Linked DNA regions of Sulfolobus acidocaldarius DSM 639. Each later gene encodes a partner of the first gene's protein in a complex. Links are inferred from orthologs where the notes say so. Each region holds a gene or a part of one and is shown on either strand. Other genes may lie near its edges.

What was found.
Region 2: the proteins of dph2 (region 1) and SACI_RS02865 are in contact, whole or in part, in a crystal structure (PDB 6Q2D), measured with the Methanobrevibacter smithii proteins. The link is inferred for Sulfolobus acidocaldarius DSM 639 from one-to-one orthologs. Residues at the interface, in WP_011954460.1 of Methanobrevibacter smithii: Met1, Met3, Tyr4, Pro28, Glu29, Gly30, Leu31, Met33, Phe58, His80, Thr124, Gln126, Ser179, Gly180, Asn181, Phe182, His183, Leu185, Tyr201, Asn202, Phe211, Ile215, Arg291, Asp295, Asp296, Gln298, Met299; in WP_011954157.1 of Methanobrevibacter smithii: Pro482, Asn483, Lys484, His485, Tyr553, Asp555, Glu556, Glu559, Leu560, Leu591, His592, Glu593, Asp594, Ala595, Val596, His597, Arg598, Gly599, Pro600.

Annotation. Positions count from the first base shown.
Region 1 is NC_007181.1:132,804-147,625, reverse strand. The notes cover bases 5,363-8,325. They hold dph2 (diphthamide biosynthesis enzyme Dph2), read left to right. Parts: upstream 5,363-6,323; coding sequence 6,324-7,328; downstream 7,329-8,325. Other genes in these bases: SACI_RS00820 (hypothetical protein), read left to right, coding at 8,160-8,325; SACI_RS00825 (DNA-directed RNA polymerase subunit L), read left to right, coding at 7,891-8,163; SACI_RS00830 (exosome complex RNA-binding protein Csl4), read left to right, coding at 7,335-7,901; SACI_RS00840 (50S ribosomal protein L16), read left to right, coding at 5,797-6,327; SACI_RS00845 (KEOPS complex subunit Pcc1), read left to right, coding at 5,506-5,766. Outside these bases: SACI_RS00875 (chorismate mutase), read right to left, coding at 1-925; SACI_RS00870 (transketolase family protein), read right to left, coding at 922-1,863; SACI_RS00865 (transketolase), read right to left, coding at 1,832-2,647; SACI_RS00860 (HesA/MoeB/ThiF family protein), read left to right, coding at 2,715-3,587; SACI_RS00855 (lysylphosphatidylglycerol synthase transmembrane domain-containing protein), read left to right, coding at 3,595-4,506; more of SACI_RS00850, read left to right, coding at 4,491-5,362; more of SACI_RS00820, read left to right, coding at 8,326-8,408; SACI_RS00815 (transcription factor S), read left to right, coding at 8,435-8,770; SACI_RS00805 (hypothetical protein), read right to left, coding at 9,131-9,313; SACI_RS00800 (CoA-binding protein), read left to right, coding at 9,466-9,891; SACI_RS00795 (hypothetical protein), read left to right, coding at 10,023-10,664; SACI_RS00790 (aldehyde dehydrogenase family protein), read right to left, coding at 10,714-12,279; SACI_RS00785 (hypothetical protein), read left to right, coding at 12,465-14,822. UniProt on the Methanocaldococcus jannaschii protein: Catalyzes the first step of diphthamide biosynthesis, i.e. the transfer of the 3-amino-3-carboxypropyl group from S-adenosyl-L-methionine (SAM) to the C2 position of the imidazole ring of the target histidine residue in translation elongation factor 2 (EF-2).
Region 2 is NC_007181.1:474,646-489,455, forward strand. Bases 7,519-10,469 are described here. They hold SACI_RS02865 (elongation factor EF-2), read right to left. Parts: upstream 10,126-10,469; coding sequence 7,912-10,125; downstream 7,519-7,911. Other genes in these bases: SACI_RS02860 (HAD family hydrolase), read right to left, coding at 7,519-7,904; xpf (3'-flap repair endonuclease Xpf), read right to left, coding at 10,324-10,469. In the rest of the region: rpl4p (50S ribosomal protein L4), read right to left, coding at 1-426; rpl3p (50S ribosomal protein L3), read right to left, coding at 430-1,458; SACI_RS02840 (putative RNA uridine N3 methyltransferase), read right to left, coding at 1,514-2,266; ileS (isoleucine--tRNA ligase), read right to left, coding at 2,250-5,402; SACI_RS02850 (isocitrate/isopropylmalate dehydrogenase family protein), read right to left, coding at 5,471-6,484; SACI_RS02855 (DUF447 domain-containing protein), read right to left, coding at 6,494-7,096; more of SACI_RS02860, read right to left, coding at 7,182-7,518; more of xpf, read right to left, coding at 10,470-11,034; SACI_RS02875 (prefoldin subunit beta), read right to left, coding at 11,060-11,437; SACI_RS02880 (hypothetical protein), read right to left, coding at 11,434-11,667; SACI_RS02885 (Brix domain-containing protein), read right to left, coding at 11,645-12,172; SACI_RS02890 (50S ribosomal protein L37ae), read right to left, coding at 12,174-12,386; exosome complex protein Rrp42, read right to left, coding at 12,397-13,227; exosome complex exonuclease Rrp41, read right to left, coding at 13,231-13,962; exosome complex RNA-binding protein Rrp4, read right to left, coding at 13,928-14,677; SACI_RS02910 (ribosome assembly factor SBDS), read right to left, coding at 14,679-14,810. UniProt on the Methanocaldococcus jannaschii protein: Catalyzes the GTP-dependent ribosomal translocation step during translation elongation.

The DNA.
Region 1 (14,822 bases):
GGAGTAAGGAGTTGATTCTATCTAATATCTTACTTATCTCTCTAAAATTCGTAGTCTGTAATTCATCTATCTTATTACCGACTTCCAACTCCTTCTTTAACGTGTTTGAGCTTCGTAACAGACCTAACATGTAGAAATGAGCCAAAACTTGGACTATAGCCATGACTTTGTCATGTTCTTCTGGAGTAGTCAAGACAGGTACTAAACCACACTTTCTCCAAAACTCTATAACCTCCTGTGTTCTCGTGGATTTCTGGGAGGGTATCACAGCTATTCTCTCCCCTACAGGATATAAAATAGGACCAAAAAGAGGATGAGTTGAAATATACTCAAAAGAGAACTGTTCAGATAGGGTCTGAAGTTTTCGAAATGTATTAGATTTAGTAGAAAAAATATCCATCACAACTTTTTCTTTAGCATATTTTAAAACACTCTCTGCATAGTCCAGTCCACTGGGACTAATCGAAAGTATAACATATTCACTCCAGTCCAGTGCACTCTTTTCTTCCATATAGACAAACTTAAATTCATTTGCAAGTCTCTCAGCCTTTCTCTTATCTCTGCCTGTAATTACCACATTATGACCAGAAAGATGAAAGAGAGATGACAAGGATCTTGCCATTCCACCATATCCTATTATTGTAACTCTTCTCTTCTTCGAGTCTTTAACTTGAAACATCTTTGAGTAGGAAATTAGGTTAGTGAGAACAGATGAGACTAAAGATTCTGGAATTCCTAGCCTTCTACCCTTCTCAGTCCAATATTCCTTAACATATTCCTCCCTCTTCTCATCCGTAACGTTAAAACCCATCTTACCTTTAATCTCTCCTATCATAGAAGAAACTTGGAGCCTTTTTGCGATTAAATTTAAAATTTGACTATCTATCTCCTCTATTTCTTTTCTCAACTCTTCTAGTTCATTCATTTCAACAACTCCATTACAGAACTTATTATCGATTTGTAATTTATTCCGTAAAAGTCCAGTAAGTCTCTCTGACTCCTCGCACTCCTTCCAAAACCAGTAGCCCCTACAAACCTCATAGGAACCGGGTATCTCTTAACCACCACCTCAGACACTGCAGAGCCTATGCCTCCATAGATACTATGCTCCTCAATAGTGACAATCCTTCCTGTTTTTCTAGCATAATATTCTATGGTCTGCTCATCGATTGGTTTTATTGATAATAGGTTGATCACTGACGCACTTATTCCCTTCTTTTCAAGTTCCTCTGCAGCCCTTAATGCGTCCCAAAGGACTACTCCCGCACCCATTATTGCAACGTCATCTCCTTCCTTAAGCACGTAAGCTTTGCCTAACTTGAAATCATATTCTAAACCATCAGTGATTGACGGTGAATACTCCCTTCCGACTCTATAGTATAATGGTCCTCTTAGTTCTTCCATTATCACGGGAAAACTTCTCCTTATATCTGCTGGGTCTGCAGGTATTATTACCTTCATATTGGGTAATACTCTCATTAAGGATATATCTTCTAAGCATTGATGACTTGATCCGTCACCACTATCACTATACCCTGAATGCGTAACCACAAACTTCACATCCAAGTTCATCCTAGCTACAGCATTCCTAATCTGCTCCCATGCTCTCATTAAAAACATTGCAAAATCAACTACAACTGGCTTAAATCCAGTTGCTGAAAGACCTGCTGCAAAGTCTATCATGTCCTGCTCTGAGATACCAACATTAAAGTACCTGTCAGGAAATTTCTCCTTGAAATAGGATGCTCTGCTTGAGTCGCCCACATCAGCAGTTATTACCACTATGTCCTTTAGCTTCTCTCCCATTTCCACTAGTAATTTGCCGAATGTATCACGCATTGAGTAGATATTTCCTTGCATCATCAGGACTCGACCTCTGTTTTTTGGTATTTTCTATAACTGGAAAACCTTTGCCTCTAACCGTGTTCGCAAATATCACAACTGGTGCTTTAGCCTTTATTGCTTCATCTATTGTGGAGATAAGGCTTATGAAATCATGTCCATCACAATTGAGCACTTTCCAGCCTACTGACCTCCATACATCTGGCAGAAATTCCTTTGGTTTTACACTACCAGTGGAATCGTCTAACTGGAACCCATTAATCTCTATAAACGCAATTAAATTGTCTAATTTTCTTGCAACTGCATGTGTCATTGCCTCCCATACTTGACCTTCATCCTGTTCACCGTCTCCCATAACCACGTAAACTCTGCCAGATCCTCCTCTCATTTTAATTCCTTGTGCAACACCGATTCCGAAACTTAATCCTTGACCAAGGCTTCCTGTTGACATATCAACACCAGGTATGAATGTCTCTGGATGTCCTTGCAACATTCCTGAGATATCTTGAATCTTCCACAGGTCATCATCACTAACTAACCCCCTTTCTGACATTATGGCATAGAGCGCTGGAGCTGCATGACCTTTACTTAATATAAACCAGTCTCTATTTATAGGGTCTTTTCCATCCTTTACGTACCTATAAAATAAAGTTGTCAATATTTCTATACTACTTAGAGAAGAACCCACATGTATTGTTTGATCGTAGAATAACATTCTTATTACTTTTCTTCTAGCTCTTTCTGCTATTTCCTTTAACTTATTCAATTCTTCTAGAGATATTGGAATTCCATCACGCTCACCCATTGGCGCAAAATCTAGCCCCCAACAGAATTTATACTACTCAGTTATAAGCTTTATAGTGACTAAGCTAATGGAAAGATATGCTAGACAATTACTTGTATTGGGACTTGGAGTTCAGGAAAAGATAAGCCAGCTTAAAATAGCAATAGTAGGCTGTGGAGCCTTAGGTACTACTCTAGCCGAACTATTAGCCAGACTGGGCGTGGGAAAAATCAAGCTTATCGATGCTGATATAGTGGAGGTAACCAATCTTCACAGAACTCACTTGTTCGAGGAGAGTGATATTGGGAAACCTAAAGCTACTGTATGTGCAGAAAAAATAAGGAAAATTAACTCAGGAATTAAAGTTGAGGTCGTTAATGATATAATAGATTCAAATAATGCCGAAGAGATGCTCAAGGATAGTGATTATATATTTGATGCACTGGATAATTTGTACTACAGATTTTTGCTAAATGATGTAGCAGTGAAACTGAGAATTCCACTAGTTTACGGCGGGGTAATGGGAGAGTACTCTTCGGTAATGCTGATAGTACCTAGAGAAGGACCCTGTTTAAGATGCTTTATGAACTACGACGAACATGAGAACGAAGTAAATGCGTGTGAAACTATAGGAACACTTGATACGGTAATTTCCATAACTGCTTCCCTTCAGGTTCAGTTAATGTTAAACCACCTGAGAAACCAAGCTAATTTACACTCTTTGTACTATTTAGACACCAGAGAGCTTAGGATAGACAATGTGAAAATAAGTAAGAACGATAAATGCCCTACATGTTCCTTAGAAAGGTTTGACTTTCTAGATGGAAGAATGAAACAACCCTCATGCGGATTGAGCAGATTAGACATAGAAAGTCATGAGTTTCTAGTTAGAGATGAAGAAAACGGAAATCTAGTAATTTGTTACCCCAGTGGAAAATGCTTTAAAAAGTCTAATAGATAATCTAGTTGTGGAAAGAAAATTAGTAATAGTTGCTGTTCTGCCTATTGCAGTGATCATTGGATATGCCCTTATATTCAAAATTGATCTCATCGATGTATTTCTATCTATGGATCCAGTTTTTGTTGTACTTTTTTTCCTATCTTATATTACGCAATGCCTCATATTAGCGTATAGAGATTCAATGATTTCTAAGGTAAACTTCTTCACTTCCTTTAAGGCAAGATTGTTCGGTAATGGAATAAGCCTCATTATTCCTGGCGCAGCAGGACCCGATTTAGCTAGAGCTATACTATACACAAAAAAAGGTATCTCATTGGACAAAGCATTTTCAATCTCGCTAATAGAGTCCTTTTTTGATGTCACAGTAGTTTCAGTGATGTTCTTAATATTATTTTGGCTTAGGTTCTCTCCACTATTAACTATATTCGTTTTCGTTGCTTTTTTTAACGTAGCAATGTGGATAGCAGGCTTTGGTTACGTTTATGGAACCTCTCACGAAACGTTGAACAGGCTAGAACAAAAGATATTCACATTTAAGTACATTAAGCCTTTGGAAAGAGCTTACTTAGATAGTAAGTGGCTTATTAAAGATAGACTTTCTAACGTGAAAATGGCGTCCTTTTACTCTGCTTTGACCGTTATAGGTTATATATTACAGTCCTTACCATTTTATCTCATATTTAGTTCTTATCTTAAATCTATAATAATAAACATTACTTACCAAGTATCCTTATTAGTACCTATTCCCTCTGCAGCAGGAGCCGCAGAATTAGCCCTTACCGCAATTATCCCTCCCAGTTTAGTCCTAGTTGTAAGAATACTTGAACTAATAGCTTATTCGTTAGGGCTAATTTTTGTAAATGATATAAAATTCTCGGAGCTAAGAGAGAAGGTGAAGGAAGTTTGGAAAGTTTCTTAAATGAGCCCTCCAAGGAGGAACTTAGAAACTTAGTTAGTGAGATAATATCCTATCCTAAGCCTTTATGCGTGAAATCATCTTATACAATTGACTCTTTAATAGCGTCCTTTCTATTAGGAAAATATGCTCATTCAAGTTTCATGTTGACATTTAACTCAGAGTGTCCAGTAAAGTTAGAACAAAACTCAAACGGAGATAGACTAATAAAATTTAAAGATAAAACATACTTCCTAGGAAGCACATCCTTTTCATCTATATTCCCCTTATCTTCTGAGGACTTACTTCCAATGATTATAGGTATTGTGTCGTCATTAATAGTTGAAAGACGGGAACTTACTAATGTGGAGAAGAGCGTGATCGAAGACATGAAAAATTTAGGAGTTTCAGTAGAGAAGAACCTTAAGATCCCTAACTATAAAAACTTGCCTCTATTCTTCTCCCTTACCATATCCTTTGATCCCTATATACCAGGAATGAGTGGAAACAGGGAAGGCACAATAAAAGCCTTGAAGGAGATAGGAATTAACGAAACTGAGAGACTAGAGGAAATCAATGAGACAAAGCTAAACACATTGCTTTACAAAATAACTAATAGCGTAATTAAAGTAAATCCGAAATTTTCTAGAAATGATCTGATCACGGATAGGATTTTGTACATGGATTATGATTCGCTAGAGCTAGCCTTTTCCGCTATGTATTTCCTTGATTTGAAAGGTGTAGGGGAGCTTTTTCAGGTAGTTATGACACCTAGTTACAGTGAGACCTTAATTACAAGATTCAGAGACGAGATGGCAAGAGGATATAGAGTTGACAGTATAGTGGACTTTAGTAGGTATTATCTTATAAGCACTGACCTGAAGTCGCCGTTGCTTGCGTATATTATCTACTCTCAACAAGGTAAAGTTAAGAGGGACAAGCCTGTTGTACTTAAAAATGGCGAAATAATGTATACAAGTAGATATTTTATGCCTTATTCCTCAAAAGAGGGATTGATAAAAGTTGAAAATAAAGATTTCAGTTAAGATTTCCACTGAAGCTAGTAAAATCATTATGAAAAGCTTAGAAGTGGATAACGTAGATTTACCCAGAGATATGCAAATAAATCTTCATTCAGACAAAGAGAGTTTAACACTAGAAGTTGAAATGCCTATTAAGGATCCTAGGGATGTTTTGACCCTAAGAAATACTATTGACGAGATTCTACAACACATTAATGCGATTGAGAAGACATTAAAAGAGGTAGGAAAGAGCAGTAGTTAAGATTTTAAACTTTGTCATATACATCTACATATGCCATTAAGACCAGGAAGATGTTACAGGAAGTTTTCAGGTCCAGCTTATACTAGAAGAGAATATATACCAGGTATTCCAATGCCTAAGATTACAAAATTCGTAATGGGAAATGTTAATGGAGATTATGATTATGAGTTAAGACTAATAACTACTGAGAAAGGGCAGATAAGACACAACGCATTAGAGGCTGCACGTGTAATTGCATTAAAGTATTTATCGAAGAAATTAGCCTCTGAGCAGAACTTTGCTTTAGTTGTAACTAAATATCCACATCATGTAATAAGGGAAAACAAAATGATGGCTTTCGCAGGAGCAGATAGATTGCAAGACGGTATGAGACTGTCATTTGGAAAGCCGATAGGTACTGCTGCCAGGCTAGAGAAGTTAGGAGAGCTTGTGATGTATGTAAGAGTAAAGAAAGAACACTTGGAGGCTGCAAAAGAAGCCCTAAAAATAGCCTCATCGAAGTTGCCCATTAGAACTAAAATCGAGATATCAGCTTTGAATAAAGAGGCAGCAGCTCAGTGAGTTATGATTTTGAAGTAGATAAGATAATTGAAGAAATACGTAAAAGAAGTGCTAAGAAAGTTCTGCTCCAATTCCCTGAAGGTATAAAACCTTTTTCTATAGGTCTTCTGGAAAGATTAAGAGAAACAGCAAAGGATATAGAGTTCGTAATCTCCTCAGATGCTAGCTGGGGAGCTTGTGATGTCGCTGAAGACGAGGCTAGAACATTAGGAGTAGACTTAATTATACATTTTGGACATACTCCTTATACTTGGTATTACCCTAAATTTCCAACATTGTTCATTGAATTGAAAAGTAAGTTAAATGTAGAGGAGGAGCAAATAGAGAAACTTATTCAATACATTAACGAGAAGTATAATCCAAGAACAGTTTCGTTATCGTCGACAATCCAACACTCTCACCTACTTCCAAAGATTAAAGAAAAGATGCAGTCACAGTTTAACGTTATTATTGGTAAACCCTCGTCTCCATTCATGCACGATGGACAGATATTAGGTTGCGATTATAAGGCAGTAGTGAACTCAAGTGCAGACGTTTATGTAAACGTTTCAGGGGGAGTGTTTCACGCTTTAGGTGTAGGTCTGACGACAAGGAAACCAATAGTCAAATTAGATCCTTATACAAGTAAAAATGAAGATCTTACAGATGAAGTTTATAGGATTCTCAAGATCAGATACGGAAAAATAATGAAAGCCTTAGACTCGAGAAATTGGGCTATAATACAGGGAGTTAAGACAGGGCAAAATAGACCTTTAATGGTGAAATATCTTCAAAAGAAACTGGAGGAAAAGGGGTACAAGGTTTTCATAATAACTAATAGAAGCCTTAACGTTGATGCCCTCAGAAATATAGATAACCCTGAAATAGATAGTTTCATAGTTACCTCCTGCCCTAGACTGCCCATAGATGATCTTTTTGAATATGAAAAGCCTGTTCTCACACCGGGAGAAGCAAAAATGATAATTTTTAGTAAGTTGGATGAGTATATATTTCCGTGGTGAAGAAACTTGAAGAATCAAGGAGAATTGCTTTTGCCAGGAGAGGAACTGAGTGTAATTGAGGAGTTCACAACCGGTGAAGGAACTTATGAGTTTAATGGTACCGTTTACTCAAGCGTTGTAGGTAAAGCTTTCTATGATATGATAAACAGGAAAGTTAACTCCATTGGATTCAAAAAACCGGGTATTCTATCACTAAAGAAGAGTAAATATGTTCTTGGAATAGTGGTAGGAATTAAAGAGGATTCAGCTATAATTAACATTCAGAGTTTAGAGGATAAGTCATTAGTAACTACCCTGAGCGGTTACATACACATCTCACAAATATCTAGCAAGTATCTGAACACTATTTCAGATGCCATGAGAGTTGGTGATATCATAAGAGCTAAACCAATAAACTACATTATTCCGGTTCCTTTAACGATCAAACAGAGAGACTTGGGAGTGATCTCTGCTAAGTGCTCAATCTGTGGAAGTCCCTTACAGAGGCAAGACGAAGAACATTTAAAATGCCCAGACTGTGGAAATATTGAGACAAGAAAACTGGCATTTACGGTGAAGAAAGGTGGAAATTAAAGTAATAAAAGAGGAACAAAATTATTTAGAATTACAAATAGACGGAGAGGAACACACAATAGGCAACTTACTTAAGGGAATGCTTTTGAAGGTACCAGGAGTGAAATTTGCTGCCTATTCCTTGCCTCATCCACTTATAACTAGTATAACGATTAAGATCTTGACCGATGGAAGTATATCAGCAAGGGAGGCATTAATTAAAGCAATAGAGTTGGCTGAAAACTATGCCAATCTATTCATAGATGAAGTGAAAAAAATTTGAAAAAAGAAACAAGGAAAGCAGTTATCGCTAATCAGGATGACCTTTACGCTTTATGCATATTCAGAGGAAAGATACTCGAAAAAATAATATTTGAAGAGAACGAGAAGAAGCTTAAAGAGAGCTTTGAAAATTCTCCAGTTAAAGATGAAGTAAAGATCTTTGTAGATAGTGGAGAGGAAAAAGATACATGCATAACGATAGTTAAAGCTATAAAAAGAAAAGTAAATAAACTCGTTAGCACTTAAACTATTATTATGCCCGGTGAGACGTCATGAAGTTCTGTCCAAAATGTGGTTCTATGATGATGCCTAGAAAGGAGAATGGTAAAACCGTATACAAATGCTCTAAATGCGGATATATAGACACGGAGAATCAGAAAGAAGCTAAAATAACAACTGTGATTAAGCACTCTGCAAAGGAAAAGACACTTGTGTTAGAAAGTGATATGCCAAAAACAGGAGTGCAATTAACTAGAGGAATATCCTGTCCTTCTTGCGGAAATGATGAAGCGTACTTTTGGATACTACAAACAAGGAGTGCTGATGAACCAGCTACAAGATTTTATAAATGCACTAAGTGCGGTAAGGTATGGCGTGAATATGAATAATGAGGAGAGAAAAATATTTTAATCATATCTAGGAAATGAATTCTGGTAATTGGACCCGTAGCTCAGCCAGGACAGAGCGCCGGCCTTCTAGTCGGCGCTGAGAGGTTAGCCGGTGGTCCCGGGTTCAAATCCCGGCGGGTCCGCTGTACCCACCATATTACCTTTTATGTTTTTACCTTGCGGATGTAAAGATTTTAAGATACATGTCGATCACTAATAAAATTAAAGAAGGAGTGAACTAGAACTTTAACTATATTCCTCTAGTCATAAAAAATTAATCAAACTAAAATAACGCCCCACATGAGTTTGAGATGGTCAAAGTTTTATGGTAAGGATTGAAAAATATCCTCGATGTAAAACTTATTTTCTTTCCGTGAGTATACAGGCGGTGCTAATTGACCCAACTGTCATTAATAGCATTCCTAAATAAGGAGGAAACTCTGGTGATGCTATCCTTACAATACCCAATAATCCACTTACGAAAACGAATACACCTAGTAATACAACTATTATAGATACTGACGCTTTAACAAGTTTATCCATTATTTTTATTCCCCTCTTAAGAATTTACTTAAATCTCAAACTTTTTAAATTTTACCATTTTAAAATCATCTATCTACTTTTACTTTAATTTTATAATAAAAGGAAACGTACTTCACCAAAATTATTTTTAACTCAGAAATTAATAATATGCTATGGTAGACGAGGAGAAAGTAATAGAAGAAGTATTAAGGAAATATAAAAATATTGCAACTATAGGATTTTCCAAGGATCCGTCAAAGCCCGCTCATGAAGTTCCCAGATTCTTAATAAGTAAAGGATATAACGTAATTCCCGTAAACCCTACAGTTAATGAGATACTCGGAAGAAAAAGCTACAAATCAATTCTCGATATACCAGAGAAAATAGAAGTGGTTGAAGTATTTAGACCTTCAAGTGAGGTCCCAAAAATAGTTGATGAAGTGTTGGAGAGAGTGAAGATGAAAGGAGATGTTAAAGTGATATGGCTGCAAGAAGGGATTAGACATGATGAAGCAGCTGAGAAGGCTAGGAAAGCAGGTTTAGTAGTTATTCAGGACAGATGTATGTATAAAGAATATGTCAAGAAAATAGGTAGCTAAAATCAAATTTTATTTGATTTATTATTTTTTCGAACTTTCATGTAAAATCAATTATTAACATTCTTGAGTTTAGAATTAGATACGGAAAAGTTTGGATTAGATATTTAAAGTATTTCAATATATGAACACTCGTGAATGTATCAGTTATTGCAGCTGCTATAGGTATAATACTTTCCATATCAATTGCAGCTCTAGTTATATACATAACTACACCATCAGAATTTAAATTTCAGCCTACAACCTACTATACGACTACCGATAAAAGTCAAAATATAACGCAGACACAAACTGCGGAGAAGCCTAATGTGGTTAGACCCTATATAATTCAATTGAACAACACTAAGATTAACACTAGTAACACACTAAGTTTGCTGGGTCTAATTGCGAATAGTAGTATTTTACAAAAGCTGAACTCCAGCCTATATCTTGGGCTCACTAACCAAAATGAAGTAAATAATATGAGTCCCTTAAACTCTAGTTTACTTTTCTACACATATCCTAATCTTATAGTCGCACACCCCGATTCTGTCACTTATTTCTACTTATACTGCCAGTGCTCAAACAACAATACATTAATATATACATATAATATGACAGGATGGGTAGAAGTGGTCCATGACCAGTATTTAGGCATGAAGGGAGACATACAAATCTACAACGTAACTCTTAAAATACTTAACGTAAAGCCCGTAACTATTATTCTACTCCCTGTCTACGACGTATATAACTACCAAGTACAATACATAACACTCATTATAACACCTAAAGGTTAAAAAGAAGATAGGAAAAAGAATATTCCCATATTACTTGAATCGAAATAAGTTATGTATACATTGTCCTTGCTTGTTCCCTCATGAAGGAAAGTAAATAGTAAGGTCCTCCAGCATTTTTACCTGTCCATCCTGAATGTTTCCAGCCTCCAAATGGCTGTACTCCTGGCATTGCTCCAGTAGTAGCTCCTACCATTCTATTTGCATAGACTACACCAGCTTCAATCTTGTTAAAGAAATATTCTATCTCTTTCTGATCCTCTGAGAATATTCCGGCAGTTAATCCATATTCAACATCATTTGCTAATTTAACCCCTTCCTCAAGACTACCGATTTTAGTAACTAGAATTATAGGTACAAATAACTCAGTCTTCCATAACCAATGAGATAGAGGTAAATTGGATACTATGGTTGGTTTAACCAACCGTCTCTTCACATCTATAACTTCTCCACCGTACAGAATCTCTCCCCCTCCCTTCTTAGCTTCCTCTACAAACTTAACATACTTTGATACCGCATCAGAATTTATTAATGGACCGAGAAATGTCTCCTTCTTTGTAGGGTCTCCTATAATCGCCTCTTTGGTCCTATTCACTAACTTGTTCAGAAACGTATCATAAACATTAGTTTCAACATAAATTCTTGAGCTCGCACTACACTTTTGCCCTCCAAAACCAAACGCACCTCTAAATACGCCTTCCACAGCCTTGTCTATATTTGCCTTATCGGTAACTATGACAGCATTCTTACCACCTAGCTCCATGACTATAGGTCTAGTGTCTACATCAAGAAAATCCTTTGCGAGTTTATGCCCAACATCCTTTGATCCTGTGAAAGCTAGACCAGCTATTCTCTTGCTCTTTAGAGCTGGAGTAACGATTTCGCTTCCTTTCCCAGTCAAATAATTTACCACACCATCAGGTAACCCTGCTCTTCTCAGAATCTGTATTAGGTTGTAGGCTGATAACGGTGTATCTGACGAAGGCTTTACAATAGCTGTATTACCAGTCAACACTGAGCCTAAAGTCATGGTAGCAGTTATTGCTAAAGGAAAATTAAACGGTGAGACTACAAACCATGTACCATAAGGTCTCATTACGCTATATCCTTTCTCGTTCTTGTAAATTCTTGACTCCATTTCCCTGATATATCCCCTATTCTCCTCTAACAAATAGGCGTAGTACCTAAGATAATCTATTGTCTCGTCGACTTCAGCCATGGCTTCATACCTATTTTTACCATTTTCAAAGGTAATTGTGGCTGCCAGAGCGAATTTGTGTCTTGCCATTAACTCAGCAGCTCTCATAGCAATCTCTACCCTGTCTTTCCAGTCTGAATATTGCCACTCCTTATAGGCATTTTCTGCAGTTTCTATGGCTTCGTTAAGCTCATTCTCAGTTGCTTTCTGGAATATTCCTAACCTTAAATCAGAATTAAAGGAGACCGTGACAATTATTTTTTCATTAGTCCTTATCTCCCTTTTACCTATAATTAATGGATATTCCTTTCCTATTCCCGATGATAATTCATTTACAGCCTTGTCGAATTCCTTGTGAAATTCCTCTTCTCTCCCTTCTTCTAAGTACTTCTGATACGTTCTCTCGTTTACAAATGCCATGATTAATATATATGACGGTCTATATTTATATTTTAGCGGATATAGTTCTTTAAAGATATAGTAATAAAAAAGACAAAATTAGAATTCACGCTTATATTGAACTATCCTGGTAAAGTACTAGCATTGATAACACAAGATTTTTGGCTAATCGTTATATACTATTTTTATCAAAGTATGTCAGTATAATGAAGATTATTACGTCACTCACAGGAATTAAGAAGAGACCAATCTATATTCGAGTCCCTCCACTCTTCAACAAATCCAATATAGCGAGAAAGTTTAACTTGATCGAATTACCTGATGAATTTAATGACTTGAAAGAGTTTCTTGCCCTTAGGGAAACTTTAAAGAAGGCAAAAAAAGAAAATGAAGCAAAGGTTCACGTGATAGGAAATTTTTATGTTGTTGATCTAGTGAAAGGGAATATCAAGTTGGGTGAAAGTTCTCTTGTCGTGAGAGGATATGCACTAACTTATCCCTATTACAAGGCAATAGCCTATCTGAAGTCAAAAGGAGTTAATGGAAATGAAATGGCTAAAATACTCGATTATTCATGTTTCGTGTTGGACAATTACTTTTCCTATATTCCCCTTTTAGTAAGGGAAGGTTTAAAATTATACACAGAGGGAAAGTTAGATGAGTCCATAAGGCTAACAAATCGTTTTAAACGAATCATGTATGTGGGCAGAGAATCAGGAAAACCCTTAGAGGTATTAAAAAAACATTATAAAGGAAATAATTTAAAGAGAGACTGGGAACTTCTACCAGAATCTTATAAAAAAATAATATTTTACTTGTTAGACTCCAGTTTAGGACTTTTACCAGGTTCTTCCAAATACGAGCTAGGGGAAATAGATAATGTAGCAGGAGAGGAAATTGATAACGATCAAATAATATCTCCTCTAACTTTTCCTGAATTCGTTGATTTAACTAATTATGGGGTTAGGACAGTAACTCAAGGCAAGGACTTAATAATATTAGGACCCGTAAGAAGTGGAAAGAGCACCTTAAGCACTTTGATAATGAAGAGGCTTAAGGAGATAGGATTTGGTGATGTCAAGTTAATAGATTATCATGACTTAGAAGGAAATTTCGCTTTTATTAAGAAAATTCAAGATGATATTAATGACGGATCAAATTTTAGAAAGATAATAGTTCTAACTAAGGACATTTACTATACCTTAAAACCTAGGGGACAAGTAATAGAAATATTAGACCATTTCCTCTCTTCACCAAATTATAATGATTTATTGAAAGATTATGAAAGAAATATATTCAACTACTTTTACAACGTGATTCTTGATGCAGATCCAAATAAAGCCATATGGTATATTCCGTTAGTTAAGCTTGCAGAGGAATATGGGACTCCTATACCATATAAACTTGGTTTATTCACACTTACTAAAAACGGAAGAAGAGTAGGTGAAGAAGATAAAGACATAATAGTCGAGTGGTTTTCTAATGTAAATGAAGATATAAAGACGTATTTTGACGATGATTACGTAAAGGAAAGCCAGCATAAGGTAGATTTAGACAAAATTATTGATGGATTATCTTCCTATCTATTAACTAAAGTAAAAGAAGACTCTGAAACTGCAATAGACTTACTTAGACTATATTTTACAGAAGTGAACGAAAATCATGTACTAGTAAATAGTGAATTAAATAAACTACTTTTGTCAGCCGGAAAATTGTATAAGCCATCAAAATTAGCAATAAGAAAAATATTCAATGAGTTAGTCGACGTAGTATCTTCAACAAGAAATATCGACTGTATGGAACTAAAGAGAGATGTAGATCCAATAGAAAATATCATTAGTATTCTGGTTTTACTAAGGAAGAGTGAAAACAGAGAGTGTATTTCATGGGCATATGAAGAAATACTTAAATTGAAAGATAGAACAGTGATTAGCGATTTATTAAGCGATGTTATTTCTAGCTTCAACAGAGTAGGAAGAGACAAGAGATTAGCAAATCTGCTTTCGATAATAATTTACAATCTTCTTAAAGAATTTACACCAACTAGTATAGAAAAAATATTGGAGGATTTACTAGCTGTCACCCCCTTCTCTCAAATACCATTATCATTACTTTACTACAAAACAGATATGATAGATAAGATCGATGTGAAGGACCCTTTACTTTCAACTCTGATTTACTCTCTATTAATTGACTATAACGTAAGAAATAAGGAGCTTAATAAGGTCGTAACGCTCTATGATAAGTTTAGAAAAAATTACACAAAACCAAAGAATACACAACTAGACCTAAAGGAGTTTAAGGAAGTCGTCTCATACCTTTTTTCACATTATCAATTTGATAAAATCGAGGATTTTATGGATTACTTAAAAAGGAGAGCTGACGCCATAATTGGATATACATTGTTGTTAACCCATCCCAATGACGAGTCGGTTAAGGGAACAATTGAGTTGGCTGAGAAACTAATTCTACCTTGGGGGGAAATAATACTCAAGAGAATAAAGAGTTCTACTGCCACAGATGAAGACTATATGGATCTATTAAAATTGTATCAACTCCAGATA
Region 2 (14,810 bases), 340 kb from region 1 along the record:
TGAAGTAAACCTATGACCCCTTGCTTTGACAAAATTAGGATCTGCTGTAGCTGCAAGTGCACTTATAATACCTAATTTCTTCTCCTTTAGATTAACTTCCTCTACTAACCTTTTCTCTGTAGTAGGCGGAAATGCTAGTCTACCACCTACGGTGTTAGGAGCTAAAGCTGCTTCTCCGCTACCTTTTACTCTAGGTACCCTGGCTATTCCAAGGTTTATTCCAAAGCTGAGTGCACTAGTTCTTTTACCTGCTAAAGGATCTCTTCCTTTTGGCTGTAAAGACTTTGTAAATTCTGATAAAAATACTCTCCTTATTAGATCTTTCCTAACTGGGTAGCTAAAAAATAATGGAAGTTCTATTTCTTCTAACTGATTTCCCTTTAAATCTAAAACAGAAACTTTTTTTGTCTGGAGTTCTATATACATGTTTCATCCCTGCTGAGAAGCCAGATTTACATATGTGATTTTAGGTGCTGATTCCGGTGACCATGAAGGCCTTATAGGATATCTCAAGAATAATGGTCTCTTTCTAGAACCTAATACACTACCCTCTATTACAAGATACGTATTCTTAACTAATCCATAATTTACTATTCCTCCTGCGGGATTTATTTCGTTTACATTATCCCCTATCTTAATGATTCTCTTGTTATATTCGGTTCTCCTGTGGAAGCCTAACTGACCTGGTTGTGGAACATAGCTTGGTGTTGATATAGATGGTCCTCTGGCTCCTATTTTCCTACTACCTTTTCTATGCTTATGCCATCTTGGAAATTCTACTACACTGTATCTCTTTATCACGCCTTGGAAACCTTTTCCTTTAGTAACTCCTATAATATCTGTTAATTGTCCTTCTCTAAAAACATCTCTTACAGGAATTTGTTTACCCAGCAAAGATAAACCGTAGTTAAGTTGATCCTGAATCGAGCCACCACCTATCTGTATCTCTACTATTTCAGGTCTTTTCTTACCTAACGAAGGAACCAGCCAAGGTTGAGTGGAAACAAGAAGTCTCATATATGTTATATTATTTAAGTTTTTCTGGATCAAATCTAATTTCTCTTTCATTTTCGAGGAATCCACTTTTAAGGATGTGATTTTCCTCTTCAGATATTTTAAAGAACCTTCTTCAAAGTTTGCCCAATAATCTACAAGTACAGATAACTCCCCTTTTGAATCTATATGGTAGGCCCTTAAAGCTAGACCTAGAATAGGAGGTGATTCGACTATAGTAACAGGAGTATATACTTCCTTACCATAATTAGGAGATGTGGGCTTATCATCTATCATGTATACATGCGTCATTCCGGCTTTGTAACCTATGAAGCCTAATAGTTTAGGCTCTTTTAAATTAACCAAAGGCCAATTTTTAGGTGTTGGAAGTATTTCATCAGCTCTCTTCCTAGGACGTAAACCAGCTGAACCTCTTCTTGGTGACGATAATTTCCGATGACCCATTAATTTTCCCTCAGTCCTTCTTTCTTACATATATATGACTTATAAATGTATCTATCTAACTTAAGATGTAGTTAAGTAGAGAAAGAGCCCCATAGAGAGCTTCTTCCGCCCTAACATCTTTTACGCCCTGCTTAGGAACAAAATTTACCAACATGTGACCAGTTGTTTCCATCGTCTTAAGTAGACCTCCTTTAGGCGGACCAATAACTAACGTTAAGCCATTTTGTTCATATATACTTGATATTTTATCAGCTACTAAAGAGAGATCTTTGCCTGATCTTGAAGCTATTATTACATTTTCTATGTCTTTTATTTTATTAAGATACGTTACATCATAAAATTTGATAGAATACCCATCGTAGTATGGATAAAAATCGTATGTTAAGTGGCTTTTTCTTAAGCTATCAAGAACTAATACAGACTTAGTCTTTCTATTAACAATTTTAACTCCTGTATCACCATTAACTACTTTTCTTATCTCGCCTTCCACATAGTCATTACTTACTACATGAGATGGAATATTTATAGGTGGTATTAGCCCAACTTTACTTAAGGTTCGCTTAATAGGAAAATACTTCTTTCCATACGGTGGTGTTAGAGCATAGTTACTAACGTCCTTAATTATTCTAGTTATATTTTTCTTGTTCTTAAGATCGTCCAACCATATTACTTCAGAAACCCTAAAAATTACTAGAGTTCTAATTATGAAACCTAATTTATATATTATTTCTTCTAATTTTTTCTCAGTATCAAATATAGAAGTAAAAAGAACTACAGATAATTTTTTACGCCTAGGAAACGGAAACATCTGCCTTAGATACTCCTATAGTATATGTTTCTTCTTCTACATCCCAATCTTGAATTAAATCACCTGAAACGTCTCCTATACGTAGTTCCTTAGCTCTAGTTTCATTCTTGATATATTGCTCCCACTTCTTTATTAGATCTACTTTATCATCAGGTGCTCTTATAGACAATAATATGTATTCATTTACATTTAATGATAATTGTTTTCTCATGAACTGAATTCTTCTTATTAGATCTCTTATTATTCCTTCTTCTTCCTCCTCCTTACTCATTTCTTGTTTGAGTAATACTACTCCTTTACTAAATCTTGCTGATACATAGCCCTTTTCAACCTCTTCAACTAGATTAACGTGCGATATATCAAGTCTGAGATTTTCGGAATCAACATTAAATTCGTGGTAGCCTTTACTCACTATATCTTGTGCTACTTTATCAGAGTTATTCTGTATATATTCTGCTACTTTAACACTCAACCTCTTAAATGTAGGACCTATACTTCCGGTATTTGGAGTGGCTCTTATCTTACTAAATCTCTTATAACCATCTATACCTTCTATTATAATTGACTTGGAATTTAGCAAGGAAGATAAGACATCTGTTATTTTTTCTATTGACCTTCTGTCCTTATCTGATACTAAGAACACATAAACTTCTTTCAAAGGCCATCTCAATTTTATTCCAGCTTTAGCCCTAGCATTAAGACCTGCATCTATAATTTCCTTAGCTACTTCAAAAGCCTCTTCTATCTCTGAATTAATAAACTCCTCCTTTATTTCTGGTATTTTCTCCATACTTATAGATTCTAATCTTTCTTGTACAAAGTCAAGATATATCTTCTCTGCAGTGAAAGGAATTACAGTGGAAAGTAGAATTAGCGAACCTTTTAGGACGTGATAAAGTACATAATACATTGCTATCTTATCTGGATCATTAGCCTCATTCCATGCACGTTTTCTAGTAACTCGTAAATAAAATCTGCTAATATCGTCTATTATGAATGCCGTTACTTTATTAGCGAGTTCGTGAACTTTATATTCCTTCATTGCCTCTATGACTTCCTTAAGCATCCTGTAGTATCTTGATAAGAGCCATATATCTTCTAGTTTTAGATAATCTTTTATATCATTATAAGAATACTTAGAATATTTGAATTCGTCCAACGACATATATGTATTAGCAAATACATAGACATTCCATATTATATTTAAGTCTCTTCTAGTCATATCTAGACTTTTCCAAGAGAATTTTGCATCTTCCCATGTGGTATTTCTAAGTAACCATAATCTTAACGTATCTCTGCCGTATTTTGAAACAACTTGAGACGGTTCAACATAATTTCCTGAACTCTTATGCATCTCTCTTCCCTGTTCATCTAACATAAAACCATGCACTAGTACTGCTTCATAAGGTGCTTTATCCATCAATATCACTCCTGTTCTTAATAAACTAAAGAACCATCCTCTTAACTGATCATGTCCTTCTAAAACTAAGTCTACTGGACCTAATTCACTCCATCTTTTCCTCCAGTCTTGTCCTAAACTAGCGAAGAATGCAACACCGCTGTCAAACCATACATCTGCTACATCTGAGATCCTTCTTGCTTCCCCTCCACATTTTTCACATCTAACCACTACGCTATCTATCCATGGTCTATGTAAATCCTGTGGCACTTGGTTTATAGAGATCTTACTTAATTCGTCTACACCTCCTACCACAATAATATTTTGACAATTACTACAAACCCATATTGGAAGAGGAGTCCCCCAGAATCTTTGCCTACTTATTACCCAATCTCTAACTTCTTTTACCATATTGCCTATTCTTGTCTTTCCCCAATCAGGAATCCATCTCACTCTGTCTATTTCTCCCATAAGATGATCCTTCAATTTAGATACTGCAATAAACCATTGCTCTATAGCTCTCAGTATCAACGGTGTTTTACATCTCCAGCAAACTGGATATCTGTGAACGATTTTACTGGCATGAAGTAATGCACTCCTTTGTTTTAAGTCGGATATTATCTCCTCTGATGCACTTCTTACATATTTACCAGCATATTTACCAGAATCTTGAGTAAATTCACCCTTATCATTTACAAGCATTACCACAGGCATATCATACTTTTTACCTATTTCAAAGTCAACATCACCGTGTCCTGGTGCAGAATGAACAAGACCTGTACCCTCTTGTAGTGTTACAGCCTCTCCACCATCTAGGACTTTATGGTGGTTATTTATTTTTGATTGAGCACTAACTATATCTGCAAGAGGATGTTCATACTCTAATCCTAATAATTCCTCACCCTTATACACACGTAGTATTTTGTACTCCTTTATCCTAGCCTCTTTCATCAATTCCTTTACCCTGTCCTTAGCTATAACTAGTATTTCGTCTCCAACTCTTACGTCAGCATACTCAAAATCCTTATTTATCATAACAAAAACATTCGCGGGTAACGTCCATGGCGTGGTGGTCCAAATAACCAGATATCTATTAGGCTCGCCTTTTACCCTGAACTTAACGTATATGGATGGATCTTCTAAGTCTCTATACTCGGAAACCTCGTAGTCCGCTAATGTGGTCTCACATCTTGAACACCAATGCAGGACATGAACTCCTTTATAAAGTAGTCCTCTTTCGTATGCTTTTTTTATTACAGCCCATGAGTTAGATATATAATCGTTATTAAATGTAAAGTATGGATTTTCCCAATCCATGAAAATACCTAAATTTCTGAAATTCTGAGTTAGAGATTTAGAATTATTAACTGCGAACTCTTTACATTTAGAGATAAAGTTATCCACTCCGACTTTTTCTATTATCTCAGCCTTACTTTTTATACCCAGCCTTTTCTCAGTCTCGACTTCAATGGGTAATCCATGGGTATCATATCCAGGCTGATCTTTAACAGAATATCCCATTAACCTCTCGTAACGTAATATACAGTCTTTGATGGTTTTGTTCCAGACTGTACCTATGTGAGGTATAGGACTTGAAGGATATGGTGGACCGTCTATAAATAAGAATTTTTTGTGATTTTTCTCATTTATCTCCTTTAATTTTTTATATATATTGTTATCATCCCAGTACTTGAGAACTTCTTCCTCAAATTTCAAAGGATCAAATTTGGATGTCAAATTCGATATCTGAGGTCGAGATAATTCAACTCACCTGGTAAAAATTACATAGAAACGTTATTTAAAGATTAACCTATTTTACTCCGTATTGCGCTTATCATTTCATCTGTTGTAGAACTTCCACCTACATCAGGCGTTAGATATTTCCCTTCAGAATACACTGAATATATAGCGTCTCGCAAAGATTTAGCTGCATTATTGTATCTTATGTCGCCCGAGAGTTCTTGCATTCTATCTAACATCATTCCTACTGATAAAAGGAAAGCAGTGGGATTAGCTATATTCTTGCCAGCAATATCGAATGCTGCACCATGTACTGGCTCAAACAAAGACTTCCTGTCACCGATATTAGCTGAAGGGGATATACCTAGACTACCTGCTATTTGGCCTGCCTCATCACTTAATATATCGCCGTAAGTATTCTCAGTAACTATTACATCGAATGCTTGAGGATTCCTAACTAAGTTTGCAGCAGCAGCGTCAACATACATTTCAGAATACTCCACTTTTCCTTTCAATACATTTCTACATGATTCCGCAAACAACCCATCTGTAATTCTCATAACATTCGATTTATGGACACAAACTACCTTTTTCTTTCTTCTCAATGCTTGATTTAGTGCAACTTGAGCTATTCTTGTCGAGGCGGCGCGAGTTATAACTTTAATACCCACTGTAACTCCATCAGAGATAACATGTTCTAAACCCTTGTATAGGTCTTCTGTATTCTCTCTAACTACTAAGATATCAACATCTCCGAATTTATTTTCTAGACCAGGAAGAGATTTAGCAGGTCTTAAATTTGCATATAAATCGTACATAAGTCTTAGCTTAACTACAACATCAGCAGCAGTCTCGCCCACGGGACCCTTCAAAATCATATCAGCTTTCTCTATTACTCTTAATGAGTCTTTAGGTAATGCATCACCGAACTTATTTTTAGTAGTATCTCCAGCTTCTACCTCAATATATTCTATGGGGAGACTGAATTTTTCATTTAACCTAGCTAATATGGTTTTTGATTTGCTAACAACTTCCGGACCTATGCCGTCCCCTTGAATTAATGCTACAACAAAACCCATAATTACATCTTACAGAGAGATTTTATATCCCTTATCTTCAAGAATTCCAATTAATTCCTGTATAATACCCGATAAGTTAGGCGAAAGTCTCTTAATAGTTTTAATTTCATATTCAATTACAGGTAAATATTGTTTAATTTGATCTTGAGAATATATATGTAGTCTAGACATATGAACTAATAAATCAACTAATAGAAAATCTCCTCTACTCAAAGCCTGGTGAACAGGGGCATTACTTACGACATGTAACCTATTATATTTAAAGATGATAGGATTCTGATCCCTGCTTATAGGAGTTAACTCAGATAAAATAACCAGAGAGTTCTCGAGAACAGGAACTTCCTCCATTAACCTAAATCTAAGTTTATCAATATTATTTGTAAACCCGTAGTAGAATTGAAATGGGTCTAATGTTATATTTATACTACACTTATTATTCTTCATAACATTTTGAAATGTGAGTGTATCTTCATATATCCTTGATTTAAGTTCTTGTCCTTCTCTTATGATCCCAATAGGTGATAAATTCAATCTTACACCATTAGTCCCTAGTATTACCTCATAGTATCCGTCATGAGGAAAAATAAAATCCAACAGATTATCATCAGCCATTTTTAGAATGTATATTTCTGATAGGAAAAAGAATTTTCGTCCCTTAAGTCCGTTTAGAAGCTAAAAATAATTTCAAAACCAATAATCAAAATAGCTCTTCGACTTCCCTAAGATTATTTACTACATAATCAGCATAGAGTTCTGCGAACTTAACCTTATTTTTTCTATCCACTAAGATGGATTTAAGACCAGCCTTCTTAGCGGCTAAACAGTCCTTTATAGGATCATCTCCAATCATTAGGCATTGAGATGAGAATAAACCAAATTTCTCACAAGATATTATAAATGGTTGAAGGTCTGGCTTGGGTTTTATATTGTTTTCTCCACCTATAACTATAATATTAAAGTAGTGTAATAGTGGAAATCTTGATAACCTAAGCCTCTTATCTCCTCCCTCTCCATCGCTATTAGTTATTATCCCTAATCTAAATCCCTTCTTTTTTAAATATTCAAGTAAGTCCAAGGCATCCTCATAAGGAGTATTCTGCGAGGCTATACTCCAATATAACTGAGTCCACTGATATAATTCCTCAGATTCCGCCGAAACGTTTAATTGATCTAGAACTGATTTCCACCAGGACTTTCTGTCATATATGCCGTCCTCATTCATTTTCTTTGCTCTAGAGATCACTAATTCTGTTATTTTATCTTGACTTATTTCAGATGAATAATTATCTTTAACGAAATTATATATATCCTTGGCTACCATATGCAGAGCATTATCTTCTACTTCATCAAAAGAAACTAATGTATTATCAAAGTCAAAAAAAATTGCTTTAACGTCCCGAAATAAATTATTCTCCTCCATAAAGAAATCACGATATGAAATCTTCAACTTTAGGCAACTGCTTGGGCTTTCCTTTTCTTTCCCTAATCTTCATAATTAGATCTACTAATATTGAATCAGGAACCGGTGCCCATCTGCTAAACTCTGTACCCCAGAAGGCTCTTCCTGCGCTTGATGCTCTTAGCTCGCTTGCTAACTCAAAAGACTCACCAACAGGTATTTCAGCATATACCCTTGCCACATTTCCAGTTTGAACTACATTTATAACCTTTCCTCTCTTTCTTGTAATAACAGCGGTTACATTCCCTAAATACTCCATTGGTATTCTTATATCTAATTTCTGCAATGGTTCTAACAATGTTGGTTTAGATGTTAGAATGCCTGCAAATATTGCATTCCTAACCGCAGGATATAGCTGTGCAGGACCTCTATGTGCAGGATCTTCGTGTACTACAGCATCATGCAATACGACTTTAACCCCTCTTACAGGCTCAAACGCAAGGGGTCCTTCTTTCATTGCAAGCCTAAAACCTTGAAGCAATGTATCCATTATTTCCCTTAGGTGTTGAACACCGCTAGTGGCATCTATAAAGACATTTATATTCTCGTCAATAGCAACTATTTTCTTTGCCTCATCGTAGTCCCATTCAGCCTGATCTCTCAAGATTTTAGCCATCTCCTTATTATCCATATCTTCTTTTATTGTTCCGTTCGCTATTAGATCTATAGTCTGGTTGTTCAATGGTTCTACACTTATATATAGCTTGTTGTGTTTGTTAGGAGACTTACCCTCAAAAACCTGACTCTTGTTCCTTATACTCTCTCTGTAGACTACTATAGGAGGAGTTGTTACTACATCTAATCCATAATTCTCCTTTAGTAACTGCAACGAAACTTCTAAGTGAAGGAATCCCATACCTGACAGTAAATATTCGCCTGTCTCTTCATTTATCTTTACTACTAAATTAGAATCTTCTATGCTTAATTTCCTCAAAGCGTCTATCATCTTTGTTAAATCTTTAGGATTCCTAGGTTCTACAGATATGGTGACTACAGGTTCTGATATATAATGTAACTTCTCAAATGAGCCAAGAACACTGTCCTTAAATCTAATATCAACTCCTGTTTCTCCGGATCTTGCAGCATCCATTCCCAGAGCCGCAGCAATATTACCTACAGGTATTTCTTCAGCTAACTCCCTTATTGCACCCATGTATAAGCTTACTTGTAATATCCTCTGCTGCCTCTTAGCATTCACTAACCAAACTTCTTCTCCTGCTCTTAAAGTACCTGAGAATACTCTACCTGTAGCTACTAAACCAGCGTGAGGATCAACTTTCATATCGTTTATCATCATAACTATTGGACCATTTGGATCGGCGTTAATCATTGCTTTGGCTATTTCACTATCCAAATCACCTTTCCAGATTTTGGGAATTCTATACTTCTGGGAATCTCTTGGGTTAGGTACAAACTTTATTACTGCATCTAACAATGCCTCGTGTATAGGCACCTTACTTGCCAGTTCTTCAATCTTAGCTTTATCGCCACTAGTGTAAGCATTCACTACATCACTAAATTTAACTCCTCTTTTTCCAGCCATTGGCACACTAAAGCCCCACTTATCCTTAGCTGAACCAAAGACAACGTTTCCTAGCTCCGGCTTTATCTTCCACTGATCTTTAAACTCAGGCTCACCATATGTCTCTATTAGGTTATTAACTTCTATAATCAAATCTATTAATCTCTTCTGAATTTCTTGAGAACTAAGCTTAAGCTCTTTTATGAGTCTGTCTACTTTATTTATAAATAATATAGGTCTTACCCTTTCTTCTAAACTTTGCCTCAGAACAGTTTCCGTCTGTGTCATTATTCCTTCTACGGCATCAATAACCACTATAGAACCGTCTAAAACTCTTAAACTTCTGGTAACTCTACCACTGAAATCTACGTGTCCTGGCGTATCAATCAAATTGATTACATAACCTTTTCCATCTATTTCGTGATACAAACTAATGTTTGCTGCTTTTACTGTAATTCCTCTCTGTTGCTCTACTGATAGATAATCTAATGCAAGCGCTTCTCCAGCAACTTTTTGTGAAATTATTCCTGATGCAGCTAAAAGTGTATCACTAGTAGTTGTCTTACCGTGATCAACGTGTGCTATAATCCCTATATTTCTTACTCTTGTAACATCTTTCATTAAACTAAGCACTTGTTCAACAGTCTTATATCTTGGCAAGGTCTAAATCACCAGTTTACGAATAGTAAGTTAACTTTTAAGTATTAAAGTGTGTTGGATTTAGATTGATATACTCATAATCTAGAGAATCTAAAGAACTAATATAAGTAGCTAGCTATTTTATACTTAAAATTATAAATATATAGATATTTTAATGAAACATAATTTAGTCTATTGAAATGGGTATAGATATGCCACTTAGTCATTATTATTTCTATCCTCAGCAAGGAAATCTGCTAAAGACACATTTTTCTTAGTACCGTTATCAGATGAGTATGCAGTGTGTAATACTTTGTATATTTCTTCTGCTCTTTTTCTACTTCCTAATGCTTTCTCAAGATCCGATATAGAAGCTTTACAAATATTCTCTATTGTATTAAACTTTTCCAATAGTTTTTTTGCTAATTTTTCCCCTACATTTGGCAATGACTCCACAACATATAGTTGAATGTCCTTAAGATTCTCGAATTTAGGTTTATCATGAAGATTTATACTTCTAAAATTAGATTTAGCAGAAATTTTTTCAGCTAATTTATATAAAACTTCTGCAGAATCTTTCTTATTTAACGAAAACAGGACTCTTAAATCATAGTCAATAATCGCACTAACTAAAGCAGAATTAACGGCTTTCCATTTAGTTGTTATGAACCTAATTTGACTTAGATCGCCCTCAATTAAAATATATGGTTCCTTGTAACTTTCACTTAATCTGCTCAACTGATCGAAAAAACGCTTATCAAAAACAGAGCTAACAAGATCTTCCACACTCTTTCTCTCTATTCCTATTGTCTCAGAAATAACGTAATCCGCTACAGTTAAATTCTCGAATATAACAACAGCACCAAGCTCCCTTAAAAAATCTGGGACATTACTAGCCTTTTCCCTATAATCGGCATAAATTCTTAACACAAAATAGTAATTTACCTTAAATTAATTAAGCCTTTGCCCCTGCCCCTCTCTGTGGGTAGTATTTAGATAACATCTCATTTACTTTCTTCTGCTTCTCCTCCAACTGTGTTCTCAACTTAGTTTCTTGATTCTGATATGTCCTAGACCTTAATTCCAATATGGTTTTTTGATCATCTAGTTCTTTCTCTACATTATCCTTGTTTACCTTTACAAGTAAATTGCCCACTATCTTGTAAATAATTGTATCAGAAGGTAATTGTTTTAATTCATCTAAAACCTTATTTACCTCTCTCAACTGACTATCAATAACACTTCTTTCTGCTATAACTCTGTTCAACTGCTCTTGAAGCTGTTGTAGTTTAACTAACTCTGTTTGGAGTTCAGGTGGAAGTCTCTCAGTCATGCATTTTTCACCTTATTCAGAGTCTCTAGTATTGTATATATCCAAGATATATAAGAGTTTATCACAGCTCTACCTCTGCTAACGGAGTTAGATGTTATAGTTATAGTTCCCAACTTTTCATTTATACTTACTACTCTTTCGTCCACCTTTTCAACTAAAATAGATCCAAATAGTATATCCTTGAGATTCTGGTCTACTTCCTTCAATTCAATATTTATTAGAACCTTCATCCACCAAAAATCTAATAGTAGGACCTATTATATTATTATGAGCATCTAAGAACTTCACTTCATAAATATTTTTGTCATTTATCTTTTCAATATATCTACCATTTACATATGATTCACAATTCTCTACTCCAGTATACCCAAGATTCATGAATAAGTTTTTAACAAGAGTGTTAGATAATTCTCCTATACAACCTACTCGTATTTTTTTACTCACAATTTTACTTTCTCTACCTCCTATCTCCTTAAGTAAAGTTATACCTTGTATCTTAATATCAAATTCCCTAATAGACGTATACGTATTATACACTAAGAACCTTCCAGGATTTCCTTTGCTAGAACTTACTATTACTATGTACGAAGCTCCATATAATCGAGATCTCTTAAAGATATCATCTAAACTTTGTCTACCCCTATTTATTTTAAAGGAATCGGGAATTATATAAGAAAGCTCGTTTAAAAAACTCCTTATACGCGATGAAGAATCTCTACTTGAGGTCAACAACACCCTAATAGGGTGTATAAGCAAGACCTGCCCACTTTGTTTCGCATTTTCTACAGTACCATATTCCGGAAGCAATTCTGACTACTTTACCCGTAGTCTTACAATAAGGACATTGGTGTGGCATATATCTTCTTTCCATGACCTCTTTCCATTTCTTCCTTGTAGATGATCCATATCTGGCTCCAAATCTCCCTGCAATACCAGTTACTCTACCCATTTTCAATCACTTAATACAAGTTTATCTGCTTTTTAAGCTCTTCGAACAAAAATTGAGATGTAGCTCTTGCTGTACTTTCCATTGCGTCTATTTCTTTAAATGTCAAATTGCCAGAATAATTTTTCTGCAATCCAACAATTGTGCCTTCTTTCGTATATGAAATTGAAAGCTTAGCATCTGCTATACTTTCTTCATCCAAATTTGGATCAACCACAACGTACTTGCCTATCTTTGCCGTGGTCACAGTAACTACAGGATAATTAACTAAAGGTATACTTAGCCTTTCTTCCTTATTTATCTTTATTTCGTCGCCTTCTACTTCTACTTTGGGGAGTTTTGTGTCATAAATCGCAGCTATAGAAGCTAGCATACATGCGTCTAGTATATTTCCGTCATAATCAAGAACGTATACATCAACCCACAATGTCCATACTTTCTTCCCTGGCGCAATAACTAATTTTGAAAGGTCAATAGCTTTTGAATCTCTTAAACTACGATCAACTATTCTAGCTAGCTCTATGGAATTCTCATCTGGTGGACCAGGTTCAAATGTTTCATAGGCTAATGGTAATAGCTCAACGTTAACAATTAAGTTACCTTGATTGGGTGTATCGGGGTAAGGAGAGTCTTCCTCTAATTTAACTCCTGCTAATACTAGTGTGTTACCTAATTTTACTAGTGCTGAGCCTTCAGCTTTTTTAGCATAACCCAAAGTTACCTTTAATTGTCTATACTCATTAGGCTTCCTTCCGTCTAATCTAACTCCCCTCTCCAATGCAGATAGTATCATGTCTTTTTTAACGGTCGGAACTATATTTTGATTTGAAGGAGTAATTGACATGTATTATTCCTCCTTATATTCTAAATACTTATTTTTCAATGCTTCTTTTTGTAATGCATATATACTAGAGATCCCTTTTTGTGCAAGCTCAAAGGCTCTTCTAAATTCATCAGGTGTCATAAATCCATTTAACTGTAACAATACTACCTGACCCAATGATGGCAAAACAGCAATAGGCATATCAGCCTCACCCCACATATCTTCCTGCTCATTCAGATCTAAAACTAATGAACCATCTGCTTTACCTACAGCAACGCCTGCAATTAAATCTCTCATCGGAATTCCCGCATCTGCAAGAGCCATAGACGCTGCCATTAAAGCGACTAATCTAGTTCCCGCATCCGCTTGAAGAACTTCCATAAATATATCTATAACCGTTCTAGGAAACAAATTTAATAGTATAGTGGATTCCAACGCTTCTCTAATAACTTTTGAGAGTTCGATTTCTCGTCTACTTGGCGCTGGGTTTTTCCTTTCGTCAGTAGAAAAAGGAGTCATATGATATCTGACTCTTAGTGATGCTTTATCAGGTAGAGCTAGATGTCTCGGATGCATTTCTTTAGGTCCGTAAACTGCAGCAATTACTTTTGTATTACCCATTTCAAATATTGCTGAACCGTCAGCATTCTTTAATACTCCTAACTCAATCTTTATAGGCCTTAGCTCATCAAGTTTTCTTCCGTCAGTCCTAAGGCCGTTTTCAAGTATTAGCTTCGGTTTTTGGAGCTGAATCATTTCTGATCACGCCTAATTTTTGTTTCAAAAAGTTTCTAATTCTTTCTGTTAGACCTTTAGTGTGAGACTCACTTTGTATGATATTAATTGCTTCTATTAAAGCTTCCTCTATTAAATTATTTGCGCATTTAATATGTATCCTACCGTTCTGTGCAACGAATATTTCACAGCCACTTTCACTTGTCAGTACTTCTATCATACTTCTGTTTTTACCAATAACTCTGGGAACTTTTACCGGCATAATATCCATCACAGTTCCTAAAGGTATTCTACCCAGACCTTTACCCTTAACTGTCAAAACTGGGCTTATTGTTCTATCAAAAGCTTCTATCTTGGCTATCACGTAATCTCCTACATCCAAATATCTTCTCACATCTTCCCCAGGAGAAATTGGTCTTCCTAGTAAAGATGAAGCAGGTAAATAAGCGCTATAAAAAGATTTAATATCAATTACCCACCCGTATATTTCTATATCTTCAACTAAGCCTATTATTGTATCTCCAACTTTTGGATAATATCTTGATGATTCTAGAGGTATTACCTCAAATATACTTCCATCCTTTACTGTTATGAGTCCAGTAATAGCAGAATAGTACTTACCATTAACTTTATAGTAATATGGCGACCATGGTACTTGAAATTCTCCTTCAGCTATCAGATCTCCTGGGGTCACTATGCTACGATCTTCAAAATATATTTTATTTGCCTGACTCATATTACTTAACCTGCAAAATTTTAACTTCTACTTCTCCTTTAGTTAAAGAATTTAACTTATCTATAACATCTTGTTGAGCACCTGCGGGTATTTCCAGCTCTGCAATCAATGTACCGTCGTTTAGCCAATTACT